DNA from 3 places in the Vibrio aquimaris genome. Region 2 is predicted to be linked to each of the others. Evidence: riboswitches for the same ligand, from Rfam matches in the RefSeq annotation. Region 2 holds a riboswitch; each other region holds the start of a gene.
What was found. Region 2 has a riboswitch for thiamine pyrophosphate ahead of thiD (bifunctional hydroxymethylpyrimidine kinase/phosphomethylpyrimidine kinase). Riboswitches for the same ligand answer to the same signal wherever they lie in the genome.

Region 1 (7,167 bases), on a different replicon from region 2:
AATCGTTCTGAACAGGTGTGGGAAACTCAGAAATGCTATTCGGCCAACTGAGTAAACTAGGATTTAAGTCGTTATCTCCATATGTTTCACGTGGAACATTATCTTTTCTATTGGTCATAGCTCGAGCCAAAACCAACGAGTCCTCCATAGAAAACTCCAATGCGAAGAGCGTAACTAACCAACAAAAATGTTCCTTTGGCTTAAAATTATCACTATCACATTTGCGACCACAAGATAACGCATGAGTTTCACCTGTTGCAGGGCTAAACCATATATCCATATGATTTTCTGTGTTTTTTTCTATATCATCAATACCTATATAGAAAGAGCTAGGAGAGTAACGGTTGTAATCTAGAGCGGATAGCTTGGAACGATAGTAGACATAATGAGTGTTTTCAGTCACCTCTAGAGCGTCATCAATAATATCCGTATTAAAATTAGTCACCTGATGTTCTTTAATCACTTTAAATGATGAAGTAGAACTCACTCCCAACTCTATCTCATTAATAGCAAACCCTTGCTTTTTCGCGCTCAATAAATACTGTTGAATAAGACCTGTAAGCTCAATCAGTGGCTTGGGAATAAGGATTTTTGTCATTATTCATTGGCCTCAGCATGAGCCGCTGGATGGTAAAGTTCAGACCCTGTCGCTAGAAACTCCTGTGACTTTTTACGCATCCCTTCCAGCGGATCATCCAGCATTTGTATGCTAATAGCTTGGTCTGCAGCGACCTGCTGTTTGTCTTTGGCGTATTCTCGAACCTCTTGGGAAATTTTCATCGAGCAAAACTTAGGACCACACATAGAGCAGAAGTGCGCCACTTTACCTGACTCTTGAGGTAGTGTTTCGTCATGAAAAGAACGAGCAGTATCTGGGTCTAGAGCTAAGTTAAATTGGTCTTCCCAGCGAAACTCAAAGCGTGCTTTGGACAAGGCATTATCTCGAACTTGCGCTCCGGGATGCCCCTTAGCTAAATCTGCCGCATGTGCAGCTATTTTGTAGGTAATCAGTCCAGTTTTGACGTCTTCTTTATTAGGTAAACCTAGATGCTCTTTAGGTGTGACATAACAAAGCATGGCGCATCCGTACCAACCAATCATCGCCGCCCCTATACCCGATGTAATGTGGTCATAGCCTGGTGCAATATCGGTAGTCAATGGTCCAAGAGTATAGAAAGGTGCTTCATGGCAATGATGTAATTGCTCTTCCATATTCTCTTTAATCATGTGCATAGGTACATGTCCTGGCCCCTCTATGATGACTTGTACATCGTATTCCCAAGCTATCTTGGTGAGCTCACCAAGAGTCCTCAGCTCAGCAAATTGAGCTTCATCATTAGCATCAGCAACCGATCCTGGTCTTAATCCATCACCGAGGGAAAGGGCAACATCATACTGCGCACAAATTTCGCAAATCTCTCTAAAATGTGTGTAAAGAAAGCTTTCTTCATGATGCGCCAAGCACCATTTGGCAATAATCGACCCTCCACGAGAAACGATTCCAGTCACGCGTTTAGCCGTCATAGGGACATAACGCAAAAGAAGGCCTGCATGGATGGTAAAGTAATCAACGCCCTGCTCTGCTTGCTCTATCAGGGTGTCACGCATAACTTCCCAGTTCAGGCTTTCAGCAACACCATTGACCTTTTCTAGCGCCTGATACATAGGAACCGTGCCTATTGGCACCGGGCTATTACGTAAAATCCACTCTCGCGTTTCATGAATATTGCGACCAGTGGAAAGATCCATAACCGTATCGCCTCCCCAGCGAGTTGACCAAACCAGCTTTTCAACTTCCTCTTCAATTGACGACGTAACCGATGAATTACCAATGTTAGCGTTCACTTTGACAAGAAAGTTACGGCCAATGATCATAGGCTCAGACTCGGGATGGTTTATGTTGGAAGGTATAATTGCGCGGCCCTGTGCTACCTCCTGACGCACGAACTCAGGGGTAATATCCTTGGGTAAATGAGCGCCAAAGCTTTCACCCGGATGCTGTTGGTTTAAAGTCTTGTCTCGATAGACTGCACGCCCCATATTCTCGCGCAGTGCAATATATTCCATCTCTGGCGTTACGATACCCTTGCGAGCATAATGGAGTTGAGTAACGCATTGACCTTTCTTTGCTCGACGAACACGAGGAAGATTCCCATACCTAAGATCATCAAGTGTTTCATCCGCTAACCGCTGCTTGGAATAGACTGAACTTACATCGTCTAGTAGCTCAGTATCGCTGCGCTCTATGATCCACCTCTCTCTGAGCTTAGGTAGACCATTATAAAGGTCGATGTCGTAGTCAGGATCTGTATATGGTCCAGAAGTGTCATAGACTCTAACAGCTTCATTGGGCTCAAAAACGGGGCTCTCTTTACTTCCACCAATCAAACTATCTGAAAGTTTAATTTGACGCATGGGAACACGGATATCGGGCCGAGAGCCTTCAACATAGACTTTACTAGAATTAGGATATGGTGCAGCTGAAAGCGTGTCTATAAACTGTTTTGCTTCCAGTCGAGCTTGTTTGCGATTCGACATAGCATTTTTCCTTGCTTTGTTATTCTTAGATAAAAAGTCATAAAAATGCTTGGCGGAAAGATGCGACAAGAGGTGTCAAACGAGAGCCAAATAGGGTTACTTCAAGTAACAATAACGATACAGCTGTGTTCGACAAGTTGATAGATAAACCAGAACTGAAGCTGGTATAGATATCTTCTCTTGTTCCCTTCGCAGATACTAATCTGATCAGGTTCAACGGATCCCGAATAAACGGTCTCAGCCTTATGGCACTCCGACAAGTAAACAAAGTATATAGAAGAGACTTGGTTAAACCAAGCCAAGTTAAACAGTAATTAGCGAAATATTGACAGTCACTAGAGCTTGGCGATCAATTGAAAGCCCACCCAAGCAGCAGAAATACTCAAAATAACATTCGCTAATATATTGAGGCCCATTTTAAAAAACTCGCCCTGCTGCATCAGCAAAACATTATCCATGGAAAAAGTCGAGAATGTGGTCAAAGCTCCAAGAAACCCCAAGCCGATAATTTGGCGCCATGGTTCACTGGCTAACATTTCATTTTCAAATGCAGCAATGAGAAGCCCCATAACAAAAGAGCCAATCACATTAACCGTCAAGGTTCCGTACGGAAAACCTCGTCCAAGTAAGGCAACAAAAACCTCAGTCACAAGATAACGAGAACATGCCCCCAAAGCCCCACCTAGTGCAATAAACCCAAGAATCGAAAGCTGTACCATTATCCCCCCAGAGAATACCTGTTACCTTTGGATAGTTAACGAACAATAGTAACAAATTATCGAGTAATATCACTGCAAAATAACATGAGATTTAAAAAGTTACAGGAGTCACTTTACTTCAATATAACCCATTAAGCCCGTTTTCATATGCTCAATCACATGGCAATGATACATCCAGCGGCCGGGATTGTCGGCAACAAATGCCGCTTTAGCCGTCCCATTCTTACCAAGCAACACTGTGTCGGTATGAAAAGGGGCTTCTACTTTTTTGCCATTCAGCTCCAATACTGTGAATGTATGCCCATGCAAGTGGATTGGATGATGGTATTGAGTAACATTCTTTAGATAGAAAATGTATGTTTTACCCAGTTCAAGTGAAGCAAGAGGCTCAGGTATATTATCTTTTGACATCCCCTCCCATGCTCGTTTATTGGTTAACCAGAACTTAGGCATCGACTTACCATTTTTGCCAACTGGTGATACTGCCCCCTCCCATTCGAATACAAAATCAAGTTTTTGAGCATTATCAAGGTCCAGATCGGGAACAGGGTTAAGGAGCAACTTTGGAATGGACCGCTGATCTGGCAGATCTGAATGAACAATATCAAACTCACATAATGGGAAAGGGAATCGCCCCTTCATATAACGCACATAAACACGCTCTCCTTGCTTAGGAGCAATTAAAGCAAGGTCAAGTCTCATACCTGGGCCAATTTTATGCTGAGAAAGCTCATAGGGGAATTCTATTGGATTACCGTCTATCGCTATGACCCATGCTTGAGCACCTTCAATAGCGATTGGGTAGGTCAAGGTATTGTCCACATTAGCTATACGTATTCGTGTCGCTGCGTTTTCTTTTAACTGATAAACCGGTTCATGAACGCCATTGACACTACTCCATTCACCCGGCGTGCCCATTCTTGCACTTAGGCGAGGGATCATGAGATCTTTCCACTGCCCCTGTTTATCAAGGTGCCAATGTTTGAGCATCAGGTCGTATTCTTGGTCAAACCGAACAGGAACTGACTCTTCGACAATGATCAAGCCAACCAAGCCCATGCCTAATTGCTTAACGCTGTTCATATGAGGGTGATACCAAAATGTGCCTGCATCTGGCGGGGTAAATTTATATACAAAGGTTTCACCGGGCATAATAGGGGGCTGACTAAGAAATGGGACACCATCCATTTCTATAGGTATTCGCAACCCATGCCAATGAATGGTTGTAGGCTCATCAAGTTTATTCGTAAACCGAATCGTTACCTCTTGCCCCTGACGACACCGAATAGTCGGAGCAGGTATCTCGCCATTGAAACCTAGCACATTGGTCGTATAACCGGGAACAAGCTCCACTGAAGCCGGCTCTGCCGTAAGATCGTATATCCATTCATCTGGATTAGTGGAAGTTCGAGTTAAACTACAAGCTGGAAGAACACTGAGTGCGGAAAGTGCTAGACCAGATTTTACAAATTGGCGACGAGAGATACTCATAGATAATAGAATATGAATTCAACAGGGCGATAAATGTAACAGATAAATAAGAATACTTCTCATCGATGTATAACAAAAATCATCGACCATCCATGAAGCATAAAAAGTTGAGTCGAGAAAAGCCTGCTGTTTTACAACTAGATCTTCTATATGTTACAGGAGTGGAGAGATTCTAAGCTCCAACACGCCCATTCTTTGGGTATAAGCTGAATCCGCTGCTTGAGAGCTACAAAGTAAAAAGGCTTCAGTCTTTAGACTAGAGCCTTAAATATGGCAGGGGTGGAGAGATTCGAACTCCCAACACGCGTATTCTTTGGGTATAAGCTGAATCCGCTGCTTTAGAGCTACAAAGTAAAAAGGCTCCAGTCTTTAGACTAGAGCCTTAAATATGGCAGGGGTGGAGAGATTCGAACTCCCAACACGCGTATTCTTTGGGTATAAGCTGAATCCGCTGCTTTAGAGCTACAAAGTAAAAAGGCTTCAGTCTTTAGACTAGAGCCTTAAATATGGCAGGGGTGGAGAGATTCGAACTCCCAACACGCGTATTCTTTGGGTATAAGCTGAATCCGCTGCTTGAGAGCTACAAAGTAAAAAGGCTCCAGTCTTTAGACTAGAGCCTTAAATATGGCAGGGGTGGAGAGATTCGAACTCCCAACACGCGGATTTGGAATCCGCTGCTCTGCCAATTGGAGCTACACCCCTGTGGATATCTGAAAAAACCTCGCATTAGCGAGGTTTCTAAATAAGTGGCGGAGCGGACGGGACTCGAACCCGCGACCCCCGGCGTGACAGGCCGGTATTCTAACCAACTGAACTACCGCTCCGCACTGGTTAGACCTAAGTCTAAATATAAAGCCTGGCGATGTCCTACTCTCGCATGGGGAAGCCCCACACTACCATCGGCGCTATTGCGTTTCACTACTGAGTTCGGCATGGAGTCAGGTGGGTCCACAACGCTATGGTCGCCAAGCAAATTCTTTCTCTCTATCTCTAGAGAATAACTTGGAAAGCTGTTTTTGTTCTTAACACATTCAATGTTCTAGTTGAGTCCATCAAAACCCTTTGGGTGTTGTATGGTTAAGCCTCACGGGCAATTAGTACAGGTTAGCTCAACGCCTCACAACGCTTACACACCCTGCCTATCAACGTTCTAGTCTCGAACAACCCTTTAGGACCCTCAAGGGGTCAGGGAAGACTCATCTTAGGGCTCGCTTCCCGCTTAGATGCTTTCAGCGGTTATCGATTCCGAACTTAGCTACCGGGCAATGCGTCTGGCGACACAACCCGAACACCAGAGGTTCGTCCACTCCGGTCCTCTCGTACTAGGAGCAGCCCCCTTCAATCTTCCAACGCCCACGGCAGATAGGGACCGAACTGTCTCACGACGTTCTAAACCCAGCTCGCGTACCACTTTAAATGGCGAACAGCCATACCCTTGGGACCGACTTCAGCCCCAGGATGTGATGAGCCGACATCGAGGTGCCAAACACCGCCGTCGATATGAACTCTTGGGCGGTATCAGCCTGTTATCCCCGGAGTACCTTTTATCCGTTGAGCGATGGCCCTTCCATACAGAACCACCGGATCACTATGACCTGCTTTCGCACCTGCTCGAATTGTCATTCTCGCAGTCAAGCGGGCTTATGCCATTGCACTAACCTCACGATGTCCAACCGTGATTAGCCCACCTTCGTGCTCCTCCGTTACTCTTTGGGAGGAGACCGCCCCAGTCAAACTACCCACCAGGCACTGTCCTCAACCCAGATAATGGGTCTAAGTTAGAACATCAAACATACAAGGGTGGTATTTCAAGGATGGCTCCATGCACACTGGCGTGCACACTTCAAAGCCTCCCACCTATCCTACACATGTAGGCTCAATGTTCAGTGCCAAGCTGTAGTAAAGGTTCACGGGGTCTTTCCGTCTAGCCGCGGGTACACTGCATCTTCACAGCGATTTCAATTTCACTGAGTCTCGGGTGGAGACAGCGTGGCCATCATTACGCCATTCGTGCAGGTCGGAACTTACCCGACAAGGAATTTCGCTACCTTAGGACCGTTATAGTTACGGCCGCCGTTTACCGGGGCTTCGATCAAGAGCGTCGACTTACGTCTAACCCCATCAATTAACCTTCCGGCACCGGGCAGGCGTCACACCGTATACGTCATCTTACGATTTTGCACAGTGCTGTGTTTTTAATAAACAGTTGCAGCCACCTGGTATCTGCGACTCTCATTAGCTCCATCCGCGAGGGACTTCACCGACAAGAGCGTACCTTCTCCCGAAGTTACGGTACCATTTTGCCTAGTTCCTTCACCCGAGTTCTCTCAAGCGCCTTGGTATTCTCTACCCGACCACCTGTGTCGGTTTGGGGTACGATTCCTTACAATCTGAAGCTTAGAGGCTTTTCCTGGAAGCA
Region 2 (7,167 bases):
GTTATTGAGACTATTCATGCATTTTGAATCACAGGAGGCGGTTATGGCTCATTCCCTTAATTCTCAGGCTGGCCACCGTAGTGTCAACATCTTTAGCCTACGTATGTTTGCTGACAACAGGTCACATCACCCTGAAGCAGAGAAATATGACGCAAAGCATGATGATCATGATCGTTCCCAAAGTAACGGCTTTCCATTGCTGGTTGATTCAGGCGTGTTTGAGCTTCCGGACCAAGTCTGTCCTTATACCAAGTTTGATACGGACAGTGTGATTGCAGAGAAAGATACATTAGGCTCTCTGACCGTAGATTGTCATGGCCGCTGGTGCTACTCAGTGTATAACATCAAGATGCAATTTCTAAAACCTGGTGAGAAGAAAATGGAGCAGTTTTCTGTTTGCACCGAGCAAGGCCAGCAATTCACAGTTTTTTTGACTCTGATTGGGAGTCAAGGCGGCGCTATGGTTGATAAAGTAACAACGGAAACCTCTGCGTTCTCGCTTTGAGATCTGATTAGGCGGCATTGAGTTGTGCCGCCAACTCACGGCCACTTCCACGAAACTTGTCTATTGTCGCTGCAAAGTCAGCAGGTATTTGTAGAAGCCTAGAATCTGGATGTTCATTGATGTATCTCATTTTAGACTCATCGGTTATGAGTTCATCCCAATCTCTATTTATAGTGCGCGCCAAGTGAATGGTTGTGGCCATTTGAGGAGATAATTCAGCGTCTCTTGGTTCATGGAAGTTTGCGATAGCATCTACCATAGGCGCAGGGAAGTGCCATGATTTAGCTAATTTCGCACCTAATGCTGGGGCGCTGATATTTAGCAATTCTTCTTGGACAGATATGGCGTCTTCTCCATTTTGTGCTCGGGTTGCTATTTGTACAGCGGCCTCAGGTACTAATGTGTGAATCATGAGCTCGCCGATATTATGCAGGATGCCCGTAGTAAAAACTTCGTGAGGGTCCGCTTTCATTTGCTCAGCAATTTTACTCGCGATGACAGACACTTCAAAAGTATCTATCCAGTATTGGTTGAGATCTAATGTTTCCACTTTAGGAAAGGCACTCGATAGTACAGAGGCAACGACTAATGTTCTTATCGGTCCTGTTCCCACACGTAATAGTGCTTGATGAACGGAAGAGACGGGCGTATTCCCACCAAAGTGTGCAGAGTTAGCCATACGCAAAAGCCTTGCGCTAAGCACCTGATCAGTTGATATTTTTTTTGAGAGTTGCTCGAAATCCACTTCATCTTCATTCACCATGTTAAGCAAATCTTGAAGTACTTTTTGAATGCGAGGCAGTTCGTTGATCCGAGATAAAAGAGCTTCTTGCGCCATGTATAAAACCTCTGAGCCTATGAGAGCCATTACTATAGGATAGCATGTTGGTGTGATGCCTGAAGCGTACGTTGGCACAATAAAGTTTGGGGTGTTAGAGAACTCGATTTCTTGCTAGCATTGGATTTAAATAGTCGGGGAGCTTATATGGACTGGTGCATTATAAGCTGAGATCGCATTGCGGGACCCGTCGAACCTGATTCAGTTAATACTGGCGTAGGGAACTATTTGCACGGGTGCGTAAGCGGCACCTGTTCTCACTTTGCTCGCTTATATTGTGTTGAGTGGCAGTGATTGGCAAAGCGTTTCTTTACTTCCAGTACAAGGAGCTATTATGCCAAACCAAGACCTCATCCCTCCAGTCGTATTAACCATTGCGGGTTCTGATAGTAGTGGAGGCGCTGGTATTCAGGCTGATATTAAAGCCATTTCCGCAACTGGTAGTTATGCTTGTTCTGTTATTACGGCGATTACTGCTCAAAATACACTTGGTGTTTCTGCTATTCATCCGACACCACTTCAGCTCATTGAACGTCAGCTAGATGCGGTATTTAGTGATCTTGATGTTGCCGCTGTTAAAGTAGGAATGCTTGTGGACTCAAGCGTAATCAAGTTAGTTGTGGATAAACTTAAGCAACATCAACCCCAATACTTAGTCGTTGATCCTGTGATGGTTTCGACCAGCGGACAATTACTTACAGAAGATTCTTCAATTAGTACATTAAGAGAGGAATTGCTGCCGATGGCCGATTTAGTTACCCCTAACTTGCCAGAGGGAGCAGTGCTTATTGGAAAAGGTGAGCCTAAGGATACACACCAGGTAGAGAGTATGATCGAGCCATTGCGCCAACTTGAGTGTGAGGCTGTGCTTTTAAAAGGCGGACATATGGAATCTTCACCAAATAGTTCCGATTTACTGATCCTACCTAATCGTACGGAGTGGTTGCATTCGCGACGTCATTCAACCCGAAATACACATGGTACAGGGTGTACACTATCTTCTGCTATTGCGTCTTATTTGGCTCAGGGTTATCGATTACATAAAGCTATATATTTGGCAAAACAGTATATCACGCAAGCCATTGCTCATGCCGAATTGCTTAATGTTGGGCAGGGAAGAGGGCCTGTTCATCACTTTTTTGATGGTCATACCAATGTTCGTTGATATGCGGTTACCCTTAGTGTTCATCTAGGAACTGGCTCAGCAGCAACAGGCTATTGGTTCTAAGTTATTGAGTAATATAATGCTACTGTGTGATGGCTTTAACATGTTAGCGCGAACTTTCACTGATTTGACATTGATCTGATAAATTGTCCCTAGTGCATCGATTAATATTTTGCCTCTTCAAGATTTCGATGCGGAGTATAGGTGGTGAAGCATTCTTTATCTAGCAATCAATATTATGTGACACTTCTGATCTTATTTTTTCTTGGAATAATGGCGCTAAGTGTCTTTGTTAATGATATTGATTTACTCAGCTCTGTGTCAGTCCCTGTAGGTTTTAGCGCAACTGTCCTAACGTTTTCTGCGGGCCCCAAAGGGTTTGTTATTTCACTTATCGTTATGTTAGCTATTTCTTGGAAACTCATTCCAACACGTTCCGAGCGGGTAAAAAAAATAGTGCACCTAGGGTTGATACTTGTTCTAGGCTTTGGTTGTAAGTCGGCCCTTAAACAGCTGACTGAAATTCCTAGGCCATACACTGAAGTTTTGACTCAAAATCTTTTGATCCCCCAGCCTTCACATTTCTATAACCTGAGCTCGTTGCAGAAAAATGAGGTGATAGCAGAGATGGGGGGGATAGTGAGTGGTTGGAGAACGTCTCAATGGCAGGGAGAGAGAGACTACTCATTTCCATCAGGACACACTATTTTCGCTGCTGTTTGTTTGGCATTTTTTGGTAATATATTTCTCCGAAATGGTCGTTACTTGCTCACTCTGGCAATAAGTGCTTGGGCCATGGGAGTTGCATACAGTCGATTATGGTTTGGAATGCACAGGCCGATAGATCTTTTAGGCTCTGTGGTTTTTGTTTTGTTGATCTACCTGTTTGCTGACAAGTTGGAACGCTTGAGTGATAAAATTCTGAGCTGGTGCCTTAAAGCGAAATTGGGATAGAGGTCTGGGAGAAAGAAACTGTCAGGAAAAATACAACGCTTCCCAACAGTTACACTTTACGTTATAGATCTCGCATTAGTGTCTCGTACTCTTCATTAGCTTTCGATATGAGGAGGTACAGCTCTATCGCGTCCTTGTCATCAAGATCGAGTTGCCACTGGTTTTGTGCTTCCTTGCCTTTTAAGCGTGTCTTGCCTGCTAGTTTTTCAAAGCTTACGTTGCAAAGCTCTGTTTGGTGATGTTCTTTGTTCTCAATAATATCAACATCTAGTAGCCCAGTCGGGTTTACCTCTATATGTGCATGAAAGTGATTTTTATCTTGTAGTTCGTAGTCTCTGAATGTTGAAATCATCGTTAATTCCCCCTAGCAATTTATTGATGAGTTTTTCAATTGTAGGACAGTGTTTCGTGTGTGGTCACAAATAATCTCGAAGCTTGATCTTGGTTAAACAGGTGTTCAAAATTCCGTCACGGATTTCAGTCTTTTTTCGATTGCATTGATCGCATGAACGACAGGTGCGGTTACCGATACTTTCCCTTGCGGTTGATGTTGGAGTTGGTGTATGTCCTCCCATGCTCGCGACATCACATCATTTAATAGTAGGCTGCGGTAAACCCCATCTAATCATTTTAATGTCGCGCAGTTTTGAACCGGATGCGAGCACCTGTTGGAGTTATGAATTCCTTACTGTATTCTCATAATCTATATTAATGACAATTAACATTGATTTTTTTTGCTTTTATAACGAAATATCATTGTAGTTTTATAAAAATTTGGGGGAAATATTAGTGAAAAATCTACTATTAATTATGATATATAGTGTGACTTTTGTTCCTTTCTATGCAAAGGCAGAATCCCTTAAAATAGGTTATGGGCAAAAGAGGCCTCCATTCGTTAATAATTCATGTAGTGATGGAGTCGAGATACGCTTAGCTAGAGAACTCTTTTCTCGCGCAGGCTTCCAAGATATGAGTGAAAGATGCATGAACAACAAGAGGTTAATAGTGGCTTACCAAAATAACAGTGTTGATGCAGCTATTACTGTTCCAAAAACCAATAACCCTAGTTTATATTACACATCGGTGTTTAGTGGTTACCAGAACATCGCAATTTCGATGTCAAAAGATAACCTTACTATTAACTCTGTCTCTGACCTGTTGGATAAAAGTGTGGCTGCTTGGCACAACGCAGGAAATGTTTTAGGGCTTCAATCTCTTATGTCAGATAACAGAAAATATAAGGAATACTCTCGTTCGATAAGGCAGGTACTATTATTTTTACATGGTAGAGTACAAGTTATCATTATCGATAAGTCTATATTCAGATACCTAACCAAAAAAGCAATCAAAGATAATGACGACTTATCAAATGTAGACTTTCAATTTACTTATCATCCTATTTTTCCAGGAACATCGGATTATTATATAGGTTTCACTAATAAATCTTATAGGGACAGGGCTGAGGCGGCGTTAAAAAGTATGCGTAACGATGGCTCATATAAAAAAATTGTCGATAATTTTTTGAATTAACAGTAACTTAAATTACCTGATAAGTTGATAAACTAGCTTTGGATAGATTCTCCCGACGTGAAGGTTTTGCGATTCCTAAATAACTTCCTTATTGACTAGGAGTGGTCGCACGGAAAACTACCATGCTACTGCCAGCAAACGTGTGGTATATTCAATGATTTCAGTGTTGCGAACAAGAGAGCTAGATTATATCCGAGATTCCGCAGTCAATTTAGGAATAAACCGCTTCATACAGTACACCAAGAAGCTTAAGCAGCCGCCGTTGTGAAGCTTTGACCGCCAAATTCGAGTGTGTCGATACCTTCGAATTTTAAGAATACCCAACGTGCTGTCGGTTTAGTTGTCGTCTTGTTCTTTACCATGTTAGGAAAGAATTCCTCGGTCGTAGTGAGACTCTCTCGGATTTTGTGCTCTAAGCTTGCGTAAACGAGTAGACTAAGCGTCATGATCATCAGTAGTGCCTCGATTCGCTGAGGTTTCTTCAGGAAAATTGATGATGTTAAGAACTCAGGGCTTTTCAAAAAGCGAAATCCGCGCTCAACCTTTTGCTGAGACTTGTAATGCTCAAGCAATGCAGCCATTGTGAGATCGACGCCGTCAGTATCGTTAGTGGCGAGAATAAACACCCCCACTTTAAGCTTGGCCAGTTTTACTTTTTCTAGATCGGTATAAGGCGTAGCATCTATCAAATAGTGGTATCCCGTTGGCTTTTCGTCTTTCTTCGGCCGACCACGACCTGAATAGATTGGCTCTTTAACGATGGTTGATTGTGCAAAGCCAAGCAGATGACACTGGCTGGCGAAGTCGCCCATTGCTTTCTCGGCATCCACTGCGCAAGCAAACTTCTTTTTCATTAGTTGGCTCAGCGCTCTCTTCTCTTTGATGATATTTTTGTCTAAGTTCTTATAGAACGTTACTTTTTCTCGCTTGGTTGCTTATTCACTATGAATCAACAGCCACTTCTGAGATACCGAGCCATAATCAGCGTCAACCCAGCAACCCGAGTAGCCATTGCCGATAGGGCTCAACTGCTCTGACTCAAGATTCATTAAGGCTTCTTTGGCTGACTTAATGGTCATTGGAACACGCGTAATAAACTTCTGTTGTTGCTCATCCAGTGAACGAATGCTTTCTTCGGTGTATAGAGCGGCATCGGCGGTGAAGTAGCGACTGTTTTGAGCTGCCTTTAGGCAATGAATATGTCGTTTAGTGACCTCTGAGAATGCCTTAGCATCGTTGGTGTTGCCACTAAGCGCTTGCATGTAAACAGGTAGGCCTGCTTGGTTTTCACAAATCAGCTCAAGGACCACTTGATTTAGCTCTGGACGGTGGTATCGGCTGTAGCCTTTTACCAGTTTAATGGCATTAAGATCTTCGTCTTGGGCGTATTCACCATCGACATGGAAGCTAGTGATATCAAGGTGGACAGAGTCTGTTTTAAGTCCTAGCTTATCAACGACATGCTCTGCAATCGCTTGATAAAGTGCGGAGACATCTGCTTCATATAAAGCATCTAAAGTACGTCCGAGTACATCGTCAGTTAAATGGTGTGCTTCAATGTCTTTAGCGAACAACTTGGCAACAGGCTTTGTCTCGAAGAAGTCAGAGAACATATGCAGCGTTCTACTGTGAAAGCCAAGGCCATTGAGAATCATCGCCAAGACTGCATCGCCATGTGAAACGTTGTGATCCGAGTACTTAGGAATGATGCGATCAATAATGCTAGGTAAACCAATTTCATGACAGAAAGCAGCGATGAGCCCTAAGTGGTCTAGGCGTTTAATGACAGGTTGAGCTGCAGACATAATAAAGTGACCGTTAAATAACAGTAATAGATCAAAACTGGGGATCGCGGTCAAGAGGTCTGCGGCACTAATATTTGTAAACGTTCACTGGTTCACATTGTGTTAATTCTGAAATTGGCTGCGGAATGAAGGATAAAGCCCTGTAAATAACTAATAGGGCTTTAAACATTGCGTCAACACAAACTGAAGCTAGTAGCAATGGAATGCCAATGCCCAACATTGAGCTATAGTTTAGCGTTGGGGGACCATTCTTATAGGCTGATCCCAGTACCCCTGAGATCAGCCTATAAGAATGGTCAAAAGCCTCTCAGCTAAGCAAGGCTACACACTAACAGTCTAAAAATTATGAAAAAGAGGTCATAGACAACCA
Region 3 (7,167 bases), on a different replicon from region 2:
AAGATCGCCGATCGCAAACATAAAACTGATAGCAAATGCATGAGCCAGTGGCCTGCGCAGTGCTCGCCACTCAATCAATCGAAAACGTTGCCAACCTTTGATACCAAGGCTGGCACACAAATATTGATATTGTTGCTCAATATGCAACATAGGTTGGGATAGGGTTTTGATCACATAGGGTAATCCCATCAAAGCGTTCACCATCACCACCACCACAAAACCTAGGCTGAAAACATCCGTAAAACTTCGCAGTAATAAAAACACTCCAGTCGCAATAACCAAACTTGGTGTGACTAGAATAATGGTTCCGATCAGTTCAATTTGATCAGCAAAACGGGCTTTGGTATTCAACCTCAAACGTCGACTGGTCAACAAAATAGCAATGCCAGCGAAAAGAGCAAAAACACTTGCCAACAGCGCTATCTTGCACGATGTCCACAAAGCATTCCAAAACGCCGGGTCGCTAAGCACCTTGACCACTTGGGCATTTAATCCACTCCATACCACCATAAACAGTGGTGGTATCACCAACAAAAGGCTAAAGATAATCCAAAATCCATCCCATACTCGAGATCTCCACGAAGCGGATAGAGAGAAATGGTCACTTATTTGCGTCGAAGCTGTCACCGAAATAGGCGTTGCCAAGCGATGCACTGAGAAAGCAATTAGGCTACACAACAGCATTTGCCATAACGCTAAAATCGCGCCTGCTTGCAAGTCAAAGTCAAACTTTATCGCCTGATAGATAGCCAATTCAATGGTGGTTGATTTGGGGCCTCCCCCCAGTGCCATTACAGTCGCAAAACTGGTAAAGCACAGCATAAACACCAAACCAATCACATGGGGCAATTGCTGACGCAGTCTAGGCCATTCTATCCATTTAAATTTATGCCAATGTGTCATTCCAAGATGAGCACAAAGTTTGTGTTGCTCACATGGAATAGACTCTAGGGCCATAAGTAATAGTCGACTGGCGTAGGGCAAATTAAAAAATACATGAGCAAGTAAAATGCCTTTAAGGCCGTAAATAGAAAATGGCGCTGCAAACCCCATCCAATCAAGCAATTCAACTATTAAGCCTTTATTGCCATAGATAGACACCAAGCCAAATATTCCAACTAAAACAGGTAATACTAAGGTGGCGGAAAAGAGCTTGAGCACCCACTGCTTACCAACAAATGAATTTCGATACAAAGCATGAGCAACGGGAATAGCCAGTCCAACACTCAACAAAGTTGATAATGAGGCTTGATAGAAACTGAACTTAGTGACGTGTCGATAATAAGGGTCAAACCATATTTGTGACAGGTCTAATGAAGGAGTAAAAGATAACAATGCGCCAATGGCACAAATAACAAAGGCCGCGATGCATATCGCGACCCAGAGTCCTAGCTTGGGGATTTTATACAAAAGGTGCCCTTAGAAAGTCAAAGCGCTTTGCCATTCTCTAATCCATGCCTTACGGTTTTGAGCCACCTCTTCTTCATTCAGGCTTAGTGCCTTATTGGGAATGGTGAGAGTGTCAAAGCCGTCAGGTAAAGTGACGTCTGTGACCGGATACATCCAGTTACCCGTAGGCATCAGAGATTGAAAGTCATCGCTCAAAATAAAGGCCATAAATTGGTCAGCCAATTGAGGATTTTTTGATGATTTGACCTTAGCGGCAACTTCAACTTGGGTATAATGGCCTTCGCTAAAATCCGCAGCAGCAAACTTTGCGTCATTCTCCGCAATCAAGTGATAAGCCGGAGATGTGGTATACGAGAGCACCATGTCGGCTTCACCATCAAGAAATAGCGAATAGGCTTCAGACCACCCTTTCGTCACTGTCACTGTTTTCTTCGCTAACTGCTGCCAAGCAGGAGAGACTGAATCGCCATAAACAGACTTCATCCATAACATCAAGCCTTGACCCGGCGTTGAAGTACGCGGATCTTGGTAGATGACTTTAAGGTCGTCACGAGATTCGACTAGCTCTTTAAGGCTTTTAGGCGGCTTTGACAATTTTTCCTTGTTATATACAAAGGCAAAATAACCAAAATCATAGGGCAGAAATACTGAGTCACTCCAGCCATTAGGCAAGTCGACTGTTTTGGTATCAACATGATGCTTGGTGAGCAAGCCAGTTTTCTTTGCTTCAGGCATTAAGTTCTTATCTAAGCCAAGTACGATATCTGCCTTGCTATTTTTACCTTCTAAGCGCAAGCGATTAAGAATTGATACACCATCATCTAGAGCAACAAAATTCAGGTCGCAGTGACATTTTTCCTCAAATGCTTGCTCTATTTTAGGACCAGGGCCCCATTTAGCCGCAAAAGAATCATAGGTATATACGGTTAATGTATTATCCGCTGATGATGCTGAAAATGATGCAAATAGCGCTAAAGCTATAGTGCTATGAAGGGTTTTCACTGCTCGCTCTCCTTGATTGAGCGGCACAGGTTTGAGCAAACATTTATCACAAATATTTTGACTCAATTCCTACGCCAGTATTATCTGGTTCAGGTATACGGGTCCTAGGCAATACCTAATCTCAGCCTTATCACCAATAGTGATAACCAGCTCCCCGTTGAGTGTTGACCGAATTGTAATGGGAATTGAGCTATTTATCTAGAGTCATATCCCCAGCGTGGAACCATCTTTTGTTCTATACCTAAATGATCCAAGACTCGAGCAACCATAAAGTCCACCAAATCTTCAATTGAAGACGGTTGGTGATAAAAGCCAGGTGCTGCTGGCATGATAGTCACGCCCATTTGAGACAGTTTGAGCATATTTTCCAAATGCAAAGTCGAAAACGGTGTTTCTCGCACAACCAAGATCAATTGGCCGCGCTCTTTTATGACCACATCTGCGGCTCGCTCAATAAGATTATCTGACATTCCATGGGCAATTGCTGCAACACTGCCTGAAGAACAAGGACAAACCACCATCTGTTTCGGCGCTGCAGAACCTGAAGCCACAGGAGAAAACCAATCGTCTTTACCATAGACCTGCAATTGTTCTGAATCACACCCAAGATATTCCACCAAGGTTTCTTGGATAGCTTGGGGGTTACCGGGCAATTTCATATCATGCTCAGTGGCAAGCACCACTCTCGCTGCAGAAGATATCAGCAAGTGAACCTGATACTCTGCGGCTAGTAAGCATTGCAGAAGCCTCAGTCCGTATGGTGCGCCCGACGCACCTGTAAAGGCTAATGTTATCGCTTTGTTGTTTATTTGATTCATACTACTAGGTTCATTTACTCGGCAAGTTTGGCCAACAACTTTTCTTGTATGCCTTCAAAACCGCCGTTACTCATTACTAGGATTTGATCGCCTGGCATACTTCGCTCTATCACCATATCAACCAAGTCATCGACGCTGTTTGACGTATACGCTGGCTGATGACACTGCTCTGCGATATCGGCAACAGGCCAATCAATATTGTCTGGTTGATATAAGAAGACCTGATCAGCTTGGTCGAGTGAAGCAGCCAGTGAATCTTTATGCACGCCTTTTTTCATCGTAGCACTACGCGGCTCGAGCACAGCAAAAATACGCTGACTGCCAACCTTATTACGTAATCCACCAAGGGTAAGTTCAATCGCTGTTGGGTGATGAGCAAAATCATCATAGACTCGAACTTGATTGACCTCGCCTTTTAGCTCCAGTCTGCGTCGAGTATTAACAAATTTAGCCAGTGCCTGACATGCGAGCTCTGGTACAACGCCAACATGGCGAGCAGCAGCAATCGCCATCAGAGCATTGTCAACATTATGATCTCCGACCAAGTCCCATTTAACCACACCAGACTCAACACCTTGGAAAAGCACCTTAAATTGAGAGCCGTCTGCCAGCATTTTTTCTGCTCGCCAATCACCTTGCAAACCTGTGACTTCTTTTTCACTCCAGCATCCACGCTCAAGTACATCATCAATGTCTGTATCTTGCGGTACAAGAATACGTCCGTTCCCAGGAACCGTTCTGACTAAATGATGAAATTGCCGCTTGATCGCTTCAAGATCATCGAATATATCTGCATGATCGAACTCAAGATTGTTAATCACCAAAGTGCGAGGATGATAATGGACAAACTTCGACCGCTTATCGAAAAAAGCGCTGTCATATTCATCGGCTTCAACGACAAAAAACATACTTTCGCCCAAGCGAGCTGAAACACCAAAGTTTCCTAATACCCCTCCAACTAAGAATCCGGGTTGGTAACCACATTCCTCTAAGATCCATGCCAGCATGCTTGAAGTGGTGGTTTTGCCATGAGTCCCAGACACCGCAAGCACCCAACGGTCATGAAGAAGAAACTCCTGCAACCACTGAGGACCAGATGTGTAACGCATATTGCTATTGAGAACATGTTCGACACAAGGGTTACCACGGCTCATCGCATTACCAATCACAACAAGATCGGGAGCGGGCTCAAGCTGAGAAGGGTCAAAACCCTCAATGATATCGATACCCTGAGATTCAAGTAAAGTACTCATCGGCGGGTAAACATTTGCATCACTGCCAGTAACTTTGTGGCCTAACTGACGAGCCAAAACAGCAGCTCCGCCCATAAAAGTGCCACAAATCCCCAAGATATGAATATGCATCTACAACCTTCTCCCCAGGTTAGAGTTGACTAGATATTATGGTGATTATACGCGTAAATGCGAGAATCTTTGGTTAGGTTTTGGTTGAAAAACCACAACTATAGGCAAGCAAGCATACCAAAACCAGAAATGAATGACTTTATCTAGAATAATGAAAACAAAAATAAACACTTTGGCAAACTAGAGAGAAAAGTTTTGTTACATAACTGATAAAACGAGATCTCGGTCAATTAGTTTATTACCAATAAAAAGAAATAGCTTTTAGAATAAGGCTTGGCAATAGAGTGCTCCGTTAGAGAACACCAAAGCCAATACCCTACTATTGAAGCGACTTAAAGGAAAAACCATGTCTGGTATGCGCACGCTTGGCGAGTTTATCGTCGAGAAACAAGCGGACTTCCCCCACGCTAGCGGTGACTTGTCATCTCTACTTTCATCAATCCGTCTTGCCGCCAAAATTGTTAACCGTGAAATTAACGCCGCTGGTCTAGGCGATATTACAGGTGCCGTTGGAAGTGAGAACATCCAAGGTGAGGATCAGCAAAAACTCGATGTCTACGCAAACGATAAGTTCAAAGCAGCATTAGAAGCCAGAGATCAAGTTTGTGGCGTAGCAAGTGAAGAGGAAGATGAAGCAGTAGCCTTTAATAAAGAGCTCAACAAAAATGCTAAGTATGTGGTCCTTATGGATCCTCTTGATGGTTCATCCAATATCGATGTTAACGTCTCTGTCGGTACCATCTTCTCTATCTACCGTCGCGTTTCTCCTATTGGTACACCACCAACTCAGGAAGACTTCCTTCAACCCGGGCATAAACAAGTGGCCGCTGGTTATGTTATTTATGGTTCATCCACCATGTTGGTGTACACAACAGGCAAAGGAGTCAACGGCTTTACCTATGATCCTTCTTTAGGTACCTTTTGCCTCTCCCATGAGAATATGATGATACCTGACGATGGAACCATCTACTCGATCAATGAAGGAAACTATATTCGCTTCCCTATGGGCGTAAAAAAATACATTAAGTATTGCCAAGAAAACGAGCCAACTGAACACAGGCCTTACACTTCTCGCTATATTGGCTCACTAGTCGCAGACTTCCATCGAAACCTTCTAAAAGGCGGAATTTACTTGTATCCAAGTACTCAAAGCCACCCTAGTGGTAAACTTCGCCTGCTCTACGAGTGCAATCCTATGGCTTATATTATTGAGCAGGCTGGTGGCGTAGCATCTGATGGCCAAAACCGAATCATGGACCTGAAACCAACTGAATTGCACCAACGTGTGCCATTTTTTGTAGGCTCTAAAAACATGGTTAAGAAAGTAGAAGAATTTTTACTCAATTACCAAGAAGATTAAACTAAAGGGCGCTAGTTAGCGCCTTTTTAACATTTTCTTGAACCAAATCTCGCCTTATCCAGTTTACAAAAAACCGAGTTTAGCAGTAAGGTATTGCGATCTTATATAGCCCAGTACTTCCAAAGGCTCACCTTAAGGTTTTAAGCGACACTTCGCAATAAGAAAACCGATCCTAGAAGAAGTCAGTACAAACAAGGAACTACCTAAATGAGTTTAAATAACGTGCCGGCAGGCAAATCGCTTCCAGATGATATCTACGTGGTGATTGAAATCCCAGCTAACGCAGATCCAATCAAATATGAAGTAGACAAAGAATCAGGGGCTGTATTTGTCGACCGTTTTATGTCTGCACCTATGTTTTACCCCTGTAACTATGGTTACGTTAACCACACATTGTCACTCGACGGTGACCCAGTTGATGTACTAGTTCCAACACCACATCCTTTAATGCCAGGATCTGTTATTCGCTGCCGCCCTGTCGGTGTTTTGAAAATGACAGATGAGTCTGGTGAAGATGCCAAAGTGGTGGCTGTGCCACATAGTAAACTGTCTAAAGAATATGATCATATTCAAGATGTTCAAGACTTACCTGAACTGCTTAAAGCACAAATCACCCACTTCTTTGAGCGCTACAAAGAACTTGAATCTGGAAAATGGGTCAAAGTCGATGGTTGGGAAGATGTCGAATCAGCAAGAAAAGAGATCCTCGAATCTTACCAACGCGCACAAAAGTAATTTTGCTAAAAGAGCCTCTTGGGCTCTTTTTTAACAAGACTATACCCTTTGGCACCAATCTCCTGATGAAATGAGCGTATCGAGTTTACTGCTGTTTTGGTAGATATATATCCAAGCTTGACCAAAGGGAGTTTCAATCTGATCGCGACGGTATTCAACTGGCACATCTTCTAATTGATCCAAATGGCTAAGCGTTTGATCATCAATAAGGTACACTTCACCTAAGATAGAATCATGACCTTCGACCACCGCAGGGTATGAGCCAAGATCATAGAGGGCGTAATGAGGAAAGGTCTCACACTGGCCTAAACATTGATTCCCCGCAAGATAGTTATGATTTCTTTCTCCTTGCCTTAATGTGCCATAGACAAAAACTAAATGTTGCATCCTGCAATCTCACTGTCTTATTAATTAAACTCAAACTGGTAAAGTAACTCAACCGCGCTATCTAGCCCAGACATAGCCTCAACGTAAAGAT

Region 1: it holds a riboswitch for thiamine pyrophosphate, as region 2 does, so the genes downstream of both, thiC (phosphomethylpyrimidine synthase ThiC) here and thiD (bifunctional hydroxymethylpyrimidine kinase/phosphomethylpyrimidine kinase) in region 2, are expected to answer to the same signal.
Region 3: it holds a riboswitch for thiamine pyrophosphate, as region 2 does, so the genes downstream of both, thiB (thiamine ABC transporter substrate binding subunit) here and thiD (bifunctional hydroxymethylpyrimidine kinase/phosphomethylpyrimidine kinase) in region 2, are expected to answer to the same signal.

What each region holds. Positions count from the first base shown of each region.
Region 1 covers NZ_CP045350.1:3,098,237-3,105,403, forward strand. The annotation lists gene FIV01_RS14390 (thiamine phosphate synthase) at 1-598, opposite strand, end outside; gene thiC (phosphomethylpyrimidine synthase ThiC) at 598-2,538, opposite strand; TPP riboswitch at 2,706-2,804, opposite strand; gene crcB (fluoride efflux transporter CrcB) at 2,874-3,257, opposite strand; gene FIV01_RS14405 (multicopper oxidase family protein) at 3,366-4,748, opposite strand; tRNA gene FIV01_RS14410 (tRNA-Trp) at 5,374-5,450, opposite strand; tRNA gene FIV01_RS14415 (tRNA-Asp) at 5,496-5,572, opposite strand; rRNA gene rrf (5S ribosomal RNA) at 5,603-5,718, opposite strand; rRNA gene FIV01_RS14425 (23S ribosomal RNA) at 5,822-7,167, opposite strand, start outside.
Region 2 covers NZ_CP045351.1:836,267-843,433, reverse strand. The annotation lists gene FIV01_RS18165 (VCBS domain-containing protein) at 44-505, shown strand; gene FIV01_RS18160 (HDOD domain-containing protein) at 513-1,343, opposite strand; TPP riboswitch at 1,469-1,583, shown strand; gene thiD (bifunctional hydroxymethylpyrimidine kinase/phosphomethylpyrimidine kinase) at 1,678-2,508, shown strand; gene FIV01_RS18150 (phosphatase PAP2 family protein) at 2,716-3,462, shown strand; gene FIV01_RS18145 (hypothetical protein) at 3,524-3,814, opposite strand; gene FIV01_RS18140 (substrate-binding periplasmic protein) at 4,252-4,992, shown strand; partial or broken gene FIV01_RS18135 (IS1634 family transposase) at 5,204-6,797, opposite strand.
Region 3 covers NZ_CP045350.1:340,908-348,074, reverse strand. The annotation lists gene thiP (thiamine/thiamine pyrophosphate ABC transporter permease ThiP) at 1-1,410, opposite strand, end outside; gene thiB (thiamine ABC transporter substrate binding subunit) at 1,420-2,412, opposite strand; TPP riboswitch at 2,462-2,579, opposite strand; gene FIV01_RS01665 (flavin prenyltransferase UbiX) at 2,607-3,230, opposite strand; gene mpl (UDP-N-acetylmuramate:L-alanyl-gamma-D-glutamyl-meso-diaminopimelate ligase) at 3,245-4,594, opposite strand; gene fbp (class 1 fructose-bisphosphatase) at 4,941-5,954, shown strand; gene ppa (inorganic diphosphatase) at 6,162-6,689, shown strand; gene FIV01_RS01645 (gamma-glutamylcyclotransferase family protein) at 6,729-7,076, opposite strand; gene tamB (autotransporter assembly complex protein TamB) at 7,097-7,167, opposite strand, start outside.